2 regions of the Enterobacter asburiae genome follow, and region 1 is predicted to be linked to the other one. Evidence: predicted binding sites of a transcription regulator. Region 1 holds the regulator's gene; the other holds the start of a gene.
The links. The regulator Fur, encoded in region 1, represses iron uptake genes when iron is present. The targets are predictions, from matches to a motif close to ATAATAATGAGAACNACTATCAA.
Positions count from the first base shown of each region.

Region 2: fepB (Fe2+-enterobactin ABC transporter substrate-binding protein) is a predicted target of Fur. The motif match lies at 4,557-4,579, and genes of this name have one in related genera.

Region 1 is NZ_CP011863.1:397,084-405,094, reverse strand. It holds gene ybfF (esterase) at 1-240, shown strand, start outside; gene ybfE (LexA regulated protein) at 369-656, shown strand; gene fldA (flavodoxin FldA) at 812-1,342, shown strand; gene fur (ferric iron uptake transcriptional regulator) at 1,634-2,080, shown strand; gene chiQ (ChiQ/YbfN family lipoprotein) at 2,171-2,497, opposite strand; gene chiP (chitoporin ChiP) at 2,545-3,942, opposite strand; gene glnS (glutamine--tRNA ligase) at 4,389-6,056, opposite strand; gene nagE (N-acetylglucosamine-specific PTS transporter subunit IIBC) at 6,226-8,011, opposite strand, start outside.
Region 2 is NZ_CP011863.1:289,042-297,052, forward strand. It holds gene fepC (iron-enterobactin ABC transporter ATP-binding protein) at 1-181, opposite strand, end outside; gene fepG (iron-enterobactin ABC transporter permease) at 178-1,167, opposite strand; gene fepD (Fe(3+)-siderophore ABC transporter permease) at 1,167-2,171, opposite strand; gene entS (enterobactin transporter EntS) at 2,280-3,527, shown strand; gene fepB (Fe2+-enterobactin ABC transporter substrate-binding protein) at 3,574-4,533, opposite strand; gene entC (isochorismate synthase EntC) at 4,722-5,897, shown strand; gene entE ((2,3-dihydroxybenzoyl)adenylate synthase EntE) at 5,907-7,517, shown strand; gene ACJ69_RS01395 (isochorismatase) at 7,528-8,011, shown strand, end outside.

The DNA of each region.
Region 1 (8,011 bases):
TGGGAGCAGTACAACAACATCGTCGGCTGGGAAACCGTCCCGGCCTGGCCACACCCTACCCTCTTTATTCGCGGCGGCAACTCGCCTTACGTTACCGACGCGTACCGCGACACGCTGCTGACCCAATTCCCGCAGGCTCGCGCCCACGTGATTGCCGGTGCCGGGCACTGGGTGCATGCGGAAAAACCGGACGCTGTGCTGCGCGCCATTCGCCGCTATCTCGCTGATACTGCAAATTGATTAAAAAGAAAGCGACTGGAAGGCTGCGGGCTTCCAGTCGTTGGCGTGCCGTTTTTGGTGATGTATGATGGCGCGCTTATCGCCCGGGCATTAGCAGGGCGGCGTGTTTCCCCCGAAGTCTCAGAATCATGGCCAAAGAACAAACGGACCGTACGACACTAGATCTGTTCGCGAATGAGCGTCGCCCGGGACGACCCAAGACGAATCCGCTTTCGCGTGATGAACAGCTGCGTATCAATAAACGCAACCAGCTTAAACGCGATAAAAATCGTGGGCTTAAGCGTGTCGAACTGAAGCTTAACGCCGACGCCGTCGATGCGCTGAACGAGCTGGCTGACGCGCGAAATATCAGCCGCAGCGAGCTCATTGAAGAGATGTTGATCGCCCAGCTTGAGACGTTACGCAGCCAGGCATAAGTCTGAAAATCCCCTTTATCGCCCTTTTCATGTAGCACAGAGTGCAGTCCTGCGCGATAGCTGTTTCCGCAGGGTTGCCAGTTCTGCTATTATTGCCCTTATCCGTGGCCGAATTGCGCCACCATACTATTAAGTTTCAAGAGGTTATTTTACTCATGGCAATCATCGGCATTTTCTTTGGCAGTGATACCGGCAATACCGAAAATATCGCAAAAAACATTCAAAAACAGCTCGGTAAAGACGTTGCTGATGTGCATGACATCGCCAAGAGCAGCAAAGAAGATCTGGAAGGCTATGACATTCTGCTGCTGGGTATCCCAACCTGGTACTACGGTGAAGCCCAGTGCGACTGGGATGATTTCTTCCCGACGCTGGAAGAAGTGGACTTCAACGGTAAGCTGGTCGCCCTGTTTGGCTGTGGCGATCAGGAAGACTACGCTGAATACTTCTGTGACGCGCTGGGCACCATCCGCGATATCATTGAGCCGAATGGCGCGGTTATCGTAGGCCACTGGCCGACCGCCGGTTACCACTTTGAAGCGTCTAAAGGCCTGGCCGATGACAATCATTTCGTGGGTCTGGCCATCGACGAAGACCGTCAGCCAGAGCTGACTGCAGAGCGCGTAGAGAAATGGGTTAAGCAGATCCGTGAGGAACTGCACCTGGACGATATTCTGAACGCCTGATTTTTATCACGGCGCAGCGGCGGCTGCGCCCGTGCTCCAGGTCAAACCGATTAAATTAATCGCTACAATCTTTTAACTTTTTCGCCCAGACCTGTACAATGTCTCCCTGATAAAATGTGGTTTTCCATTGAGCAAGTTTGTTGGTGATACCCCATTTTTATAAGCATATTTTGCCTGAGACTTGCAGTTTTCATTTAGCCATGGCAGTTCTATAATGAGACGCATTATCCCGGGTGCATTTTCTGTCACTTCCTACAGAAGTGAATCGTTTAGCAACAGGACAGATTCCGCATGACTGACAACAATACCGCATTAAAGAAGGCTGGCCTGAAAGTAACGCTTCCTCGGTTAAAAATCCTTGAAGTGCTTCAGGGTCCAGACAATCACCATGTCAGTGCGGAAGACCTTTATAAACGTCTTATTGACATGGGTGAAGAGATTGGGCTGGCTACCGTCTATCGCGTGCTGAACCAGTTTGATGACGCGGGCATTGTTACCCGTCATAATTTCGAAGGCGGTAAATCTGTTTTCGAACTGACCCAGCAGCAGCACCACGATCACCTGATCTGCCTCGATTGCGGCAAGGTCATTGAATTCAGCGATGATTCCATTGAATCACGCCAGCGTGAAATCGCGGCGCGTCATGGCATCCGCCTGACCAACCACAGCCTGTACCTTTACGGTCACTGCGCTGAAGGCGACTGCCGCGAAGACGACCACGCGCACGACGCGAAATAATCAGTATTCATACTCTGAGCCAGCCGCAAGGTTGGCTTTTTTTTGCCTAAAAAAGCCCGGTAAGCGCAGCGCTTACCGGGCGTAAAGCACTTATTTATTGTTATTGCGTATCTCGTTCCAGATCTTATCGCAACGCTTCGCCACTTCCTGATCGTTACCGGTTTTACGCGCCTGGATACAGGCCTGGTAATCCATGACGCGGACGTTCTCCTGGGTCGCGAACTGCTCGTGCGCTTTCTCTTTCTTCAGCACGTTCAGCACGCTCTGACAGGCTTCAATCTTCTCCGGCGATCCTTCCGCAGTGTTAATGCAGGCGCTATACGCCTCCTTCAGACGGGTGTCCTCTTTCGGCGCCTGCGTCTGAGCGCACGCCACCAGCCCTGATGCCAGCAGCGCGACGATTACGATTTTTTTCATCATGTGCAGTCTCCATACCGGCGGGACTCAGCCCGCCGGTGCGTTCATCAGAAGATGGTGAATGGGGCGATAACCATGAATTTCACGTCACGTTCATCCTGGAAGATGTTGCCGTAACCGCCCGCATAGCTCGGGATATCAGAGTGGTTGTCATACTGGGTGAAGTGCAGTTTGAACATCGTGCCTTTCGCGCGGCCATCCTGCAGGGTATAGATAGCATCGAGGCTGTAGGAAGACTCTTTCAGGCGATAGTTGGGATCGTAGTATGCATCCGGCGTGGCCATATCGGCAGGTTTTGCGTCCCAGGCGTAAGCGTAAGAAGCGCCCACTGCCCAGCCAGGCAGGTTCCAGTTTTTCAGATCATACATTGCGCCGAAGAAGACCGCTTTCTCGCCGTCGGCGTTGAAGTCAGAACGGTTATCCCACCAGATATCAAGACGACCGTTGGAGGAGGCGTAGGTCGGGGTCATACGCTGCAGGAAGTAGCCCTGCTGCCCTTCCGCCTTCACCCATGTGCCTTCCAGACGCAAATCAACCTGACCAACCTTGTAGCCGAAGGTTAACGCCTGCAGCCACGCGGTGCCGTCATAAATGTCGTTGACGCCACCGTTGCTGACCTTGTCGCGCGTACCGTAGAACTGGTAGCTGGTGCTCAGCGGGCTACCCACGACATCGAATTTATAGCTGGCCTTGGCAAAATACTGATCGATATAGCCCTGTGCCTGACCGAATGCCGCTTCAAGCACCAGATCGTTTTTGAAGTCGTACTTCGCGCCCAGCGAGTGCAGGTAATCGACTTTGGTTTTTTTATCGTTCTGGTAGAACTTGTCCATTTCGATGTGCCACGGCGCTTTGTACTCGTTGGTCCACATATAGGAGAAGCTCAACGCGCCCGCATCACCGTAGTCAAAGTTCGCCCCGGCTTCTGCACCCTGATAGGTACCCGGCATAAAGCTCCAGTGCGGTGCTAACAGAGTCTGGCCAGTTGGCTGAATATAACCGCCGCGCGCCCAAACCGGACCGTATTTAAATTTTGCAGCGGCTTTGTAAAGGCTGATACCGCTCTTATCCCCGGACCAGTCTTCTTTATAGGCTTTATTGCTGGAGGAGAAGGCAATTTCGTTCGGGTGCGCGCTGTCGCCGTTTTCCGCCATTTCAATCGCGGTAAACGCAGCAATATCCAGACCGAACATATCCGCGGCATAGCCTGACTGGAAGTCCAGGTTGGCGTTCCAGGTGGAGTGAGAAAGGTTGGTTTTGTATTTGTCTTCGGTGACGTCTTTACGGTCACGTTCACGCTGCCAGTAATAAATACCGCCCGTGAGGGTAGAATCGTCGATGAAGCCTGCCGCTTTCGCCTCTGGTGTCACCACCAGGCCCGACATTGCTGTTACACCGGCAATAGCCAGCGCCAGCGCACTACGTTTGCCACTGAACGTACGCATAGATTATTCCTCTTTGACGAATTAAAACGCCTGAAACGGCGTAAATAAAAAAGACCAAATGGTCAGGGGTAGTTTTAAATACCCTCGAATTAACTACCGTCTTTAGGTTATTTTTCGCGACACGAATTATCAATGCTTTTTAGCGGACAAAAGTCAGGATTATGACGAAGTGCACATAATTGGTAGTGATTTGTAACATTTGCAGAGAGGCGAGCAATGACGGGGAATAATCAGGTATTTCAGTGGCTAGACGTGGGTTCTCTTTCTTTTTTTATCACCTTTTTGATTTTCGTAATGACACAAACTTTTTTTTAAAAAATAAGTAGCACCTCATTGACCTGATATTTTCATGGCGCCTCTTTAAGCCCTGGCTTAATGCCCTGATCGTTAAATAAAAAAACGCCGCATAATGCGGCGTTTGTCTCTCATTGACCAGACCAGCAATATTATTCGCCGATCTTCGTCCAGGTATCACGCAGGCCTACGGTACGGTTAAATACCGGTTTTTCCGCCGTGCTGTAACGGCTGTCCAGGCAGAAGTAGCCTTCACGTTCAAACTGGAACGCTTTGCCCGCTTCAGCGGCTTTCAGAGAAGGCTCCGCATAACCCTGCTTGATTACCAGAGATTCCGGGTTGATGGTCGCCAGGAAATCTTCCGCAGCACCTGGGTTAGGCACGCTGAACAGACGGTCGTACAGACGGATTTCTACCGGCAGCGCGTGGGAAGCGCTCACCCAGTGAATCACGCCTTTCACTTTACGGCCGTCAGCAGGATCTTTGCTCAGAGTCTCTGCATCGTAAGAACAGAAAATGGTGGTGATATTCCCTTCCGCATCTTTCTCTACGCGTTCGGCTTTGATGACGTAGGCATTACGCAGACGCACTTCTTTACCCAGCACCAGACGCTTGTACTGCTTGTTGGCTTCTTCGCGGAAGTCAGCGCGGTCAATCCAGATGTCACCGCTGAACGGCACGTCACGGCTACCCATTTCCGGTTTGTTCGGATGGTTAGGCATGGAGACCAGCTCGCTTTCACCCTGCGGATAGTTTTCGATAACCAGCTTCACCGGGTCGATAACGGCCATCGCGCGCGGGGCGTTTTCGTTGAGATCTTCACGAATGCAGGATTCAAGGGAGGCCATCTCGATGGTGTTGTCCTGCTTGGTCACGCCGATGCGCTTGCAGAACTCACGAATAGAGGCGGCTGTGTAGCCACGACGACGCAGACCGGAGATGGTCGGCATACGCGGGTCATCCCAGCCCTCAACGTGCTTGTCCGTCACCAGCAGGTTCAGCTTACGCTTGGACATCACGGTGTATTCCAGATTCAGACGAGAGAACTCGTACTGGCGCGGATGCACAGGAATGGTGATGTTATCCAGAACCCAGTCGTACAGACGACGGTTGTCCTGGAACTCCAGCGTACACAGGGAGTGCGTAATGCCTTCCAGCGCATCGCTGATGCAGTGGGTAAAGTCGTACATCGGGTAGATGCACCACTTGTTGCCGGTCTGGTGGTGTTCTGCGAACTTGATGCGGTACAGCACCGGATCGCGCATCACGATGAAAGGAGACGCCATGTCGATTTTGGCACGCAGGCACGCTTTGCCTTCTTCGAAGCCACCTGCACGCATTTTTTCAAACAGCGCCAGGTTCTCTTCCACGCTGCGATCGCGGAACGGGCTGTTTTTGCCCGGCGCGGTCAGCGTACCGCGATATTCACGGATTTCATCAGCAGACAGTTCGTCAACATACGCCAGACCCTTGTTGATCAGTTCAACCGCGTAGGCGTACAGCTGATCAAAATAGTCAGAGGAGTAGCAGATATCGCCAGACCAGTTGAAGCCCAGCCATTGCACGTCATTTTTGATGGACTCAACGTATTCGATGTCTTCTTTTACTGGGTTGGTGTCATCGAAACGCAGGTTGCACTGTCCCTGGTAGTCTTGCGCAATGCCAAAGTTCAGGCAGATGGACTTCGCATGCCCGATATGCAGGTAGCCGTTCGGCTCCGGCGGGAAGCGGGTATGAACTGTGGTGTGCTTACCACTGGCCAGATCTTCATCGATGATCTGACGAATAAAGTTACTCGGGCGGGCTTCTGCCTCACTCATCGTGGATTCCTCAAAGCGTAAACAACGTATAACGGCATATGATCTTATAAGCCGGACGTAGTGACAACCCTTAAAACGTCTCTGAAGAAAATAATGGGGGCTTTTGCTGCAAAAAAAAGCGGCGGAGGATATCCCCCGCCGCTTAAGGCATGACTCTACTCAGGAGCGATTACTTGCCTTTAATCTCATACAGCGGCGTTTGACCCGCAACAACCTGACCTTTCGCCTGAATGACCAAGCCACTGAAGTCGTCGATGTTGCTGCAAACGACCGGACTTATCATGGAGCGCGCGTTGGCGTTGAGGAAGTCCAGATCCATTTCCAGAATCGGCTGCCCGGCCACCACTTCAGCACCCTCTTCCACCAGGCGAGTAAAGCCCTGACCGTTCAGCGCAACGGTATCGATACCCATGTGGACAACGATCTCCGCGCCATTTTCGGTTTCGAGGCAGAACGCGTGGTTGGTGTTGAAGATTTTCACGATGGTACCGGCCGCCGGAGACACAACGGTTTTTTCCGTTGGTTTCACCGCCACACCGTCACCCACCGCTTTGCTGGCGAAGGCTTCGTCAGGCACCTGCTCAATCGCAATCACTTCACCGGTTACCGGTGAAACCAGCGCGGCTACCGTTTTGGCGTTCGGTACCGCCTGCGGTTTTGCAGCCGCTGGCGCGGCGGCAGGTGCGGCAGAAGCTTCTGCTGCGGCTACCGGACCGGTAGTTTTCATGGCGTTAGCAATTTTCTCTGCCACAAAGCCAACGATAATCTGTACGCTGGTTTTGTTCAGGCGAATAACACCGGAAGCACCCAGACGTTTGGCCAGCGCTTCGTTCACCAGGGAAGAGTCTTTGACGTTCAGACGCAGACGAGTGATACAGGCGTCGATACCGGTCAGGTTGTCAGAACCGCCGACAGCGGCGATGTACTGACGCGCCAGGCCTGAAACGTCCTGATCCTGAGCACCGCTTACGTTCACATCCTGACCATCCGCTTCGCTACCGGCCACGGCCAGTTCACGACCCGGGGTCATCAGGTTGAATTTGGTGATAGTGAAACGGAACACCATGTAGTAGATCGCGAAGAACACCAGACCTTGCGGGATCAGCATCCACCAGTGGGTCGCCAGCGGGTTACGGGACGACAGCACCATATCCACCAGACCGGCGCTGAAGCCGAAACCGGCAATCCAGTGCATGCTGGCAGCGATGAACACGGAGATACCGGTCAGCACGGCGTGGATCACATACAGAACCGGCGCCACGAACATGAAGGAGAACTCCAGCGGCTCGGTGATACCGGTGAAGAAGGCTGCGAATGCCCCCGCCATCATGATACCCAGCACTTTCGCTTTATTCTCTGGACGCGCGCAGTGGTAGATAGCCAGCGCAGCACCCGGCAGACCAAACATCATGATCGGGAAGAAGCCCGCCTGGTAACGACCGGTGATACCGACAACCGCTTTACCTGCTTCGATGGACTGTGCGCCCCCCAGGAAGTTAGGGATATCGTTAATACCGGCAACGTCGAACCAGAATACGGAGTTCAGCGCGTGGTGCAGACCGACCGGGATCAGCAGACGGTTGAAGAACGCGTACACGCCCGCACCGACAGAACCCAGCTTCTGGATGTGCTCACCGAAGTTCACCAGACCGTCGAAGATCATCGGCCAGACGTACATCATGATGAACGCAACAACGATCATCACAAACGAGGTCAGGATGGGGACCAGACGGCGTCCGCTAAAGAAGGAGAGCGCTTTCGGCAGCTCTACGCTGCTGAAGCGGTTATACAGTTCGGCGGAGATGATACCCACAAGGATACCGACGAACTGGTTGCTGATCTTACCGAACGCCGCCGGAACCTGGTCCGCCGGAATTTTTTGGATCATGGCCACCGCTGCAGGCGAGCAGAGGGTGGTTAACACGAGGAAACCGACAAAACCGGTCAGCGCAGCG
Region 2 (8,011 bases), 110 kb from region 1:
CAGCCGGCGTCATCAGGCGGCTCAGGGTGCGCAGCAGGGTCGATTTGCCGCAGCCGTTCGGGCCGATAATCGCGGTGAAATGGCCGTCCGGAATGGCGACGGATAAGTCACGGGCAATGATTTTTTTGCCGTAGCAGAGGGTTAAGTTTTCGCCGCGCAAGCGGGGGGTTGAATCAGTCATTTCCTGCGTGACTCCTGAACGAGCAAGACGATGAGGTAAATCCCGCCGAGGCTGACGGTCACCACGCCCACCGGCAGTTGATAAGGCATAAACAGCCGCTGGGCGCAGAGATCGGCGGCCAGTAGCAGGAGCGCGCCGCACAGCGCCGCCTGAGTTAATCCCCAGCGCGCCGTGCCGCTAAGTCGCCGGGCGATGTGCGGTGCCACGAGGGCGATAAACGAGATTGGCCCGGCAATCGCGGTGGAGGCGGCGGTCAGCAGTACGGCGACCAGCATCAGCATCAGGCGCGAGCGCTCGACGCCCACGCCCAGCGCGCAGGCGCTGTCGTCGCCCATCTCCAGCAGACGCATGCGCCGCACCAGCAGCAGCGCGCCGATAAACATCAGCAAAATCAGCGGCGCGGCGGGCCAGGTTTTGCCCCACGTCAGGCCGTTGAGCGATCCGGCGTACCACAGCCCGGCGGAGAGCGCGGTTTCCAGCGAGGCCTGCAGTAAAAGCCAGGTGTTAAAGGCCATCAGCATGGCGCGGATGCCGATCCCGATGATGATCAGGCGAAAGGTGTCGATACCGTTGCGCCAGGCCAGCGCCCAGATCAGTAATGACGTCAGAATGCCGCCCGCCATCGCCGTAAAGGTAATGGCCGTCAGGTGCTGACCAAATAGCACCATCGCCACCAGCACGCCGCTCCAGGCCCCGGTGTTAAGGCCCATCACGTCCGGGCTGCCGAGCGGGTTGCGCATCAGCGACTGGAATATCGCACCGCTCACGCCGAGCGCCGCGCCGACCAGAATCGCCATCGCCACGCGCGGCAGTCGCCACTCCGTCACCACCATGGTGATGTTGCGCGGCGCGCTGCCGAGCAGGGCGTTGAATACCTGAGTAAAGTCGAGCGTCACCGCGCCGCTGCGCAGGCTCCAGACAGCCAGCAGCAGAATGACGATAGTCAGCAGGCATACGCTGGTGAGTAAACGACGGGACGGGGCCATCATGCGTCACCTCCGCGTTTACGGCGTACCAGGAAAATCAGCACCGGCGCGCCGATAAAGGCGCTGACCACCGAGACGCGCAGCTCGCCGGGCACCAGCAGGCGGCCCAGCACGTCGGCAAACAGCAGCAGGGCAGGGGTCGCCAGCAGGGTCACCGGCAGCGACCAGCGGTGATCCGCCCCCACCAGCCAGCGCGCCATGTGCGGCATCATCAGGCCGATAAAGGCGATCGGACCGACCACGGCGGTCGCGCTGCCGCACAGAATCGTGATGGCCAGAAGTCCAGTCAGCTGCGTGCGCGCCACGCGGTTGCCGAGGGCGGTCGCGGTGTCGCTGCCGAGGCTCAGGCTGTTGAGCGACCGGCTTAAAAACAGCGCCACGGCGGCGGCGATAATGACCGGGATCGCCACCACTTTTAGGGTTTCGAGGGTGCGGATATCCAGCGAGCCGGCCTGCCAGAAGCGCAGCTGGTCGTAGACGTCCGGGTTGAGCAGGGCGATGCCGTTGGACAAGCCCTCCAGCACCGCCGCGAGCGCCACGCCCGCAAGCGTCAGGCGTACCGGGCTCAGCTGCCCGCCGCCCTGGCTGCCGGTAAAGGCGACCACCAGCGAGGCGGCCAGCGCGCCGCAGAAGGCCATCACCAGCTGTTCGGAGGGCGAGGTCAACCCGAACAGCGCCGCGCCGAGCACGATGGCAAAGCTGGCGCCGGAGTTAACGCCGAGAATACCGGGATCCGCCAGCGGGTTACGGGTAAGGGTTTGCATCAGGGCACCGGCAAGGCCGAGCGCGCCACCGGACAGCAGTCCGGCAAGCGTGCGGGGCAGTCGGGCGTCGAGCACGATGACGCAGTCGGCGCTCTGGCAGGTGCCGGAGAGCGCATCAACGATAACGGACGCGGGCAGCGGCTTCGCGCCGACCAGCAGGCTGAGTGCAGTCGCAAGGATCAACAGCAGCAATAAAACGGGCACGGCAACGGCGCGCACCGCGGAAGAGGAAAACGACATAGCAACATCCATGATTTGATAATGATAGTGATTATCGTTATCTATCTTATTTGGCTATGTTAGCATGTGCGCCCATGGAATGGGTAGAAATAGACTCAAGGCTTTGTCATGAATCAAAAATCCTGGCTGCTCAACCTCAGCCTGCTGAAAACGCACCCGGCGTATCGCGCCGTTTTTATCGCTCGCTTTATCTCCATTTTGTCCCTCGGGCTGCTCGGCGTGGCCGTGCCGGTCCAGATCCAGACCATGACGCACTCCAGCTGGCTGGTGGGGTTATCCGTCACCTTAACCGGCGGGGCGATGTTCATCGGCCTGATGGTCGGCGGCGTGCTGGCGGACCGCTACGAGCGTAAAAAGCTGATCCTGCTGGCGCGCGGCACCTGCGGCGTGGGCTTTATTGGGCTGTGTCTGAACGCGATGCTGCCGGAGCCGTCGCTGCTCGCGATTTATGCCCTGGGGCTGTGGGACGGTTTCTTCGCCTCGCTGGGCGTGACGGCGCTGCTGGCGGCGACGCCCGCGCTGGTCGGGCGCGAGAACCTGATGCAGGCGGGGGCGATCACCATGCTCACCGTGCGTCTGGGCTCGGTGATTTCGCCGATGGTGGGCGGCCTGCTGCTGGCGACCGGCAACGTGGCCTGGAACTACGGGCTTGCGGCGGCGGGAACCTTTATCACCACGCTGACGCTGCTGCGCCTGCCGCTGCTGCCGCCTCCGCCGCAGCCGCGCGAGCATCCGCTGAAATCGCTGATGGCCGCGATTCGTTTCCTGTTCAGCAACCCGCTGATTGGCGGGATTGCGCTGCTCGGCGGCCTGCTGACCATGGCGAGCGCCGTGCGCGTGCTCTACCCGGCATTAGCGGGAGAGTGGCAGATGAGCGCCTCGGAGATTGGCATTCTCTACGCCGCCATTCCGCTCGGCGCGGCGTGCGGGGCGCTGACCAGCGGCAACCTGGCGCAGAGCGCGCGTCCGGGGTTGATTATGCTGCTTGCCACGCTGGCCTCGTTTATCGCCATTGGGTTCTTCAGCCTGATGCCGGTGTGGGCGCTGGGCGCGTTGTGCCTGGTGATTTTCGGCTGGCTGAGCGCCATCAGTTCGCTGCTGCAGTACACCCTGATCCAGACCCAGACGCCGGAAGGGATGCTCGGGCGCATTAACGGCCTGTGGACGGCGCAGAACGTCACGGGGGATGCGATTGGTGCGGCGATCCTCGGCGGGCTGGGGGCGATGATGACTCCGGTGGCCTCGGCGAGCTGCGGCGGGTTTGTACTGGCAATTATTGGCGTGATTTTGTTAGTGGCGCTGGTGGAATTGCGGCGGTTCAGGCAGGAGAGTGTGTTGAACGACGGTGCGGCCTGATGCCCTCACCCCGACCCTCTCCCACAGGGAGAGGGAGGGAAAATGCCTACTTAAACAACGCATTCAATCTGTTTAATACTAACATTGCGCTGTAATAATCCAGGCGGAACGTCTCCGTTCCCAATGCCCAGACCCGTTTGTTTTTCACCGACGGCAGATGCGCCAGCAGCGGGTTGGCGTAAATCGCATCCACGTCTTTCTGGTCGCCGGCAAACACAAACAGCCCTTCGCCGTTTAGCCCCGTCGACAGGTTTTCACCGCCCAGCTGAATAATGTCGTGGCGTTTGCCCTGGCTTTTAGAGGTCTGCAGCCCGGCGGGCAGATCGGCCAGCGTAAAGCCCAGCTGGTGCAGCAGCTGGCCCTGCGCGGATTCCGCGGTCCACAGGTTGGCGCTGTGCGCGGCGGCGGTGTAGACGATGGCGTTCACCGGCTGCGGCGGCAGCTTCATCTGCTGTTTCACCTGCGCGAGCTGTTTATCAAACGCGGTAATGCGCTCTGCGGCCTGTTTTTCCTGCCCGGTTATTGTGCCCAGCTGCGTCAGCAGTTCCTGCCAGCTCCTGTCGTCGTAGTTGATGATAAGCGTTGGGGCGATGGCGGAGAGCTGATCGTACAGCGCCAGCGCGGAATCCCCGCCGGTAGCGCCGATCAAAATCAGATCCGGCATTTGCGCGGCGACCGCTTCGGCGCTCGGCTCGCCGATGTACAGCCGCGCAACCTTGCGCTGTTTCGCAATATCACCCCACTGGCGCAAAAAGCCCTGCGCATCCGCCACGCGGTTGTTCGGCGTGGTGGCGCCGCTGGCGACGACCGGTGCGTCAATCGCCAGCAGGGAGCCGGTTAAGGTCACGCTGGTGGAGACAATGCGCGTCGGTTTGCTCTCAAGCGTGTGAACGCCTCGGCTGTCGGTCACCTGACGCGGCCAGTCAGCGGCAGCGGATGAGGCAAGTCCTAAAACAAAAAGTCCAGATAAAAGCAGGGTATTACGGAATAGGGCAAGGAATCTCACAGCGCGACATCCTGTTTTTGTTGAAGATAATGCTTCTCATTTTCATGTTTGCCGCGAAGGGATGCAAGCTTTTGTCGCATAAGTTATTTGTCCGACGGTTGACAGCGAAGCGATGTGGGATTAGGTTAGCCGACGAAAATATAAATGATAATCATTATTGCTTCTTTTATCATTTTGAGGAGGATGATATGGACACGTCCCTGGCTGAGGAAGTTCAGCACACCGCGACCACGCTGCAATCAGACAGCTTTTTCTTTATGTCGCCTTACCGCAGTTTTACTACCTCAGGCTGTTTTGCCCGCTTCTCTGAACCCGCCGTCGGCGGCGACGATCCGGCGGGGCACTTCCAGCAAAAATTAGCCCAGGCTTTCCAGAATGCGAAAGCTAACGGTATCGCTCATCCGGTGATGGTAGGGGCTATTCCGTTCGATACCCGCAAGCCATCTTCTCTGTTTATTCCGCAGCGCTGGCAGACCTTTTCCCGCCCGTCACGTCAGCAGTCCGCACGCTATTTTTCCGGTTCGCAGGCGCTGAAGGTGGAACAACGCACCGAGATCCCGCCGCAGCCCGTGTTCGAAGAGATGGTCGCTCGCGCCGCGTCGCTTACCGCCACGCCGCAGGTAAACAAGGTGGTGCTGTCGCGCCTGATTGATATCGCGACCGACAAAAACATGGACAGCGGCGCGCTGATGGAGCGGCTGATCGCCCAGAACCCGGCGAGCTTTAATTTCCACGTGCCGCTGGAAGACGGCGGCGTGCTGCTCGGCGCCAGCCCCGAACTGCTGCTGCGCAAAGAGGGCGCGCACTTTAGCTCGCTGCCGCTGGCAGGCTCGGCGCGTCGTCAGCCGGACGACGTATTGGATCGCGAAGCGGGCAATAAGCTGCTGGCCTCCGAAAAGGACCGTCACGAGCACGACCTGGTGACTCAGGCAATGAAGGCCATTCTGGCACCGCGCAGCCACCACCTGAGCATGCCGTCTTCGCCGCAGCTCATCACCACGCCGACGCTGTGGCATCTGGCGACGCCGGTTGAAGGTGACGCGCGTGAAAATGAAAACGCCCTGACGCTGGCCTGCCTGCTGCACCCGACCCCGGCGCTGAGCGGCTTCCCACATGAGGCGGCGAAAGAGCTGATCGCCGAGCTGGAGCCGTTCGACCGCGAGCTGTTCGGCGGCATCGTCGGCTGGTGCGACAGCGAGGGCAACGGCGAGTGGGTGGTGACCATCCGCTGCGCGCGTCTGCAAAAAAATACCGTTCGCCTGTTTGCCGGCGCGGGCATTGTGCCTGCCTCTTCGCCGGTGGGCGAGTGGCGCGAAACGGGCGTGAAGCTCTCCACCATGCTCAACGTGTTTGGTTTGCACTAAGGAAGACTCATGACCATCCCTTTTACCCGCTGGCCTGAGGAATTCGCCCGCCGCTACCGCGAAAAAGGCTACTGGCAGGATCTGCCGCTGACCCACATCCTGACGGATCGCGCGGACAGCGATGCCGTGGCGATTATCGACGACGAGCGGCACATCACCTACCGCGCGTTTAATCAGGCGGTGAACAACCTGGCGTCTGCCCTTAAGGCACGCGGGCTGCAGCGCGGCGAGACGGCGCTGGTGCAGCTCGGCAACGTGGCCGAGTTCTACATCACCTTCTTCGCGCTGCTGCAAATCGGCGTCGCGCCGGTGAACGCGCTCTTTAGCCATCAGCGCAGCGAGCTGAACGCCTACGCGGAGCAGATCAAACCCGCCGTGCTGATTGCCGATCGCGACCACGCGCTGTTTGCGGGCGATGATTTTCTTAACACCTTTGTGGATGCGCACCGCTCGGTTCGCGTCGTGCTGCTGCGCGGCGATAGGGACGAACACGCCCTGGAAGCGGCGATTGCGCGTCCGGCGGACAACTTCATCCCGAACCCGACGCCCGCCGACGAAGTGGCGTTTTTCCAGCTTTCCGGCGGCAGCACCGGCACGCCGAAGCTGATCCCGCGCACGCACAACGATTATGACTACAGCATTCGCCGCAGCAACGAGATCTGCGGCATCACCGCCGAAACGCGCTACCTGAACGCGCTGCCCGCGGCGCATAACTACGCCATGAGCTCGCCGGGATCGTTAGGCGTCTTCACCGCGGGCGGGTGCGTAGTGCTGGCGAACGATCCAAGCGCCACGCTCTGCTTCCCGCTGATTGAACGGCATCAGATTAACGTCACCTCGCTGGTTCCTCCGGCGGTGAGCCTCTGGCTGCAGGCGATTGCCGACGGCGCGGGGAACGCGCAGCTTAAATCCCTCAGGCTGCTGCAGGTGGGGGGCGCACGCCTCTCCGCCACGCTTGCGGCGCGCATTCCGGCGGAAATCGGCTGCCAGCTTCAGCAGGTGTTCGGCATGGCGGAAGGGCTGGTGAACTACACCGCGCTCGACGACTTGCCGGAGCGCATCATCAACACTCAGGGCCGCCCGATGTGCCCGGACGACGAAGTGTGGGTGGCGGACGAGCACGGCAACCCGCTGCCGCGCGGCGAAGTCGGGCGTCTGATGACGCGCGGGCCGTATACCTTCCGCGGCTATTTCAACAGCCCGGAACACAACGCCAGCGCTTTTGACGCCGACGGCTTTTACTGTTCCGGCGATCTGATCGCCATCGACGAGCAGGGCTACATCACCGTGCAGGGGCGAGAGAAAGATCAGATCAACCGCGGCGGCGAGAAGATTGCCGCCGAAGAGATTGAAAACCTGCTGCTGCGCCACGAGGCGGTGATCCACGCCGCGCTGGTGAGCATGGAGGACAGCCTGCTGGGCGAAAAAAGCTGCGCGTATCTGGTGGTGAAACAGCCTCTGCGCGCGGTTGAAGTGCGCCGCTTCCTGCGCGAGCAGGGCGTTGCCGAATTCAAGCTGCCGGACCGCGTGGAGAGCGTGGATGTGCTCCCGCTGACGCCGGTCGGTAAAGTCGATAAGAAACAGTTGCGCCTGTGGCTTGCTGAACGCGCCCGGGGCTGAGGAACAGAGTATGGCCATTCCAAAATTAACCGCTTACGCGCTGCCGACCGCCGCAGAGCTGCCGACCAGTAAAGTGAACTGGGCGTTTGAGCCGGAGCGCGCGGCGCTGTTGATCCACGATATGCAGGAGTATTTCCTGAACTTCTGGGGCGAAAACAGCGCGATGATGCAGCAGGTGGTGGCGAATATTGCCAGACTGCGCGCTTACTGCAAAGCGCACAATATTCCCGTCTACTACACCGCCCAGCCGAAAGAGCAGAGCGACGAAGACCGCGCCCTGCTGAACGACATGTGGGGGCCGGGCCTGACCCGCTCGCCGGAGCAGCAGCGTATCGTCGCTGAACTGACCCCGGACGAAGCGGACACGGTGCTGGTAAAGTGGCGCTACAGCGCGTTTCACCGCTCGCCGCTGGAGCAGATGCTGAAAGAAACGGGCCGCAACCAGCTGCTGATTACCGGCGTGTACGCCCACATCGGCTGCATGACCACCGCCA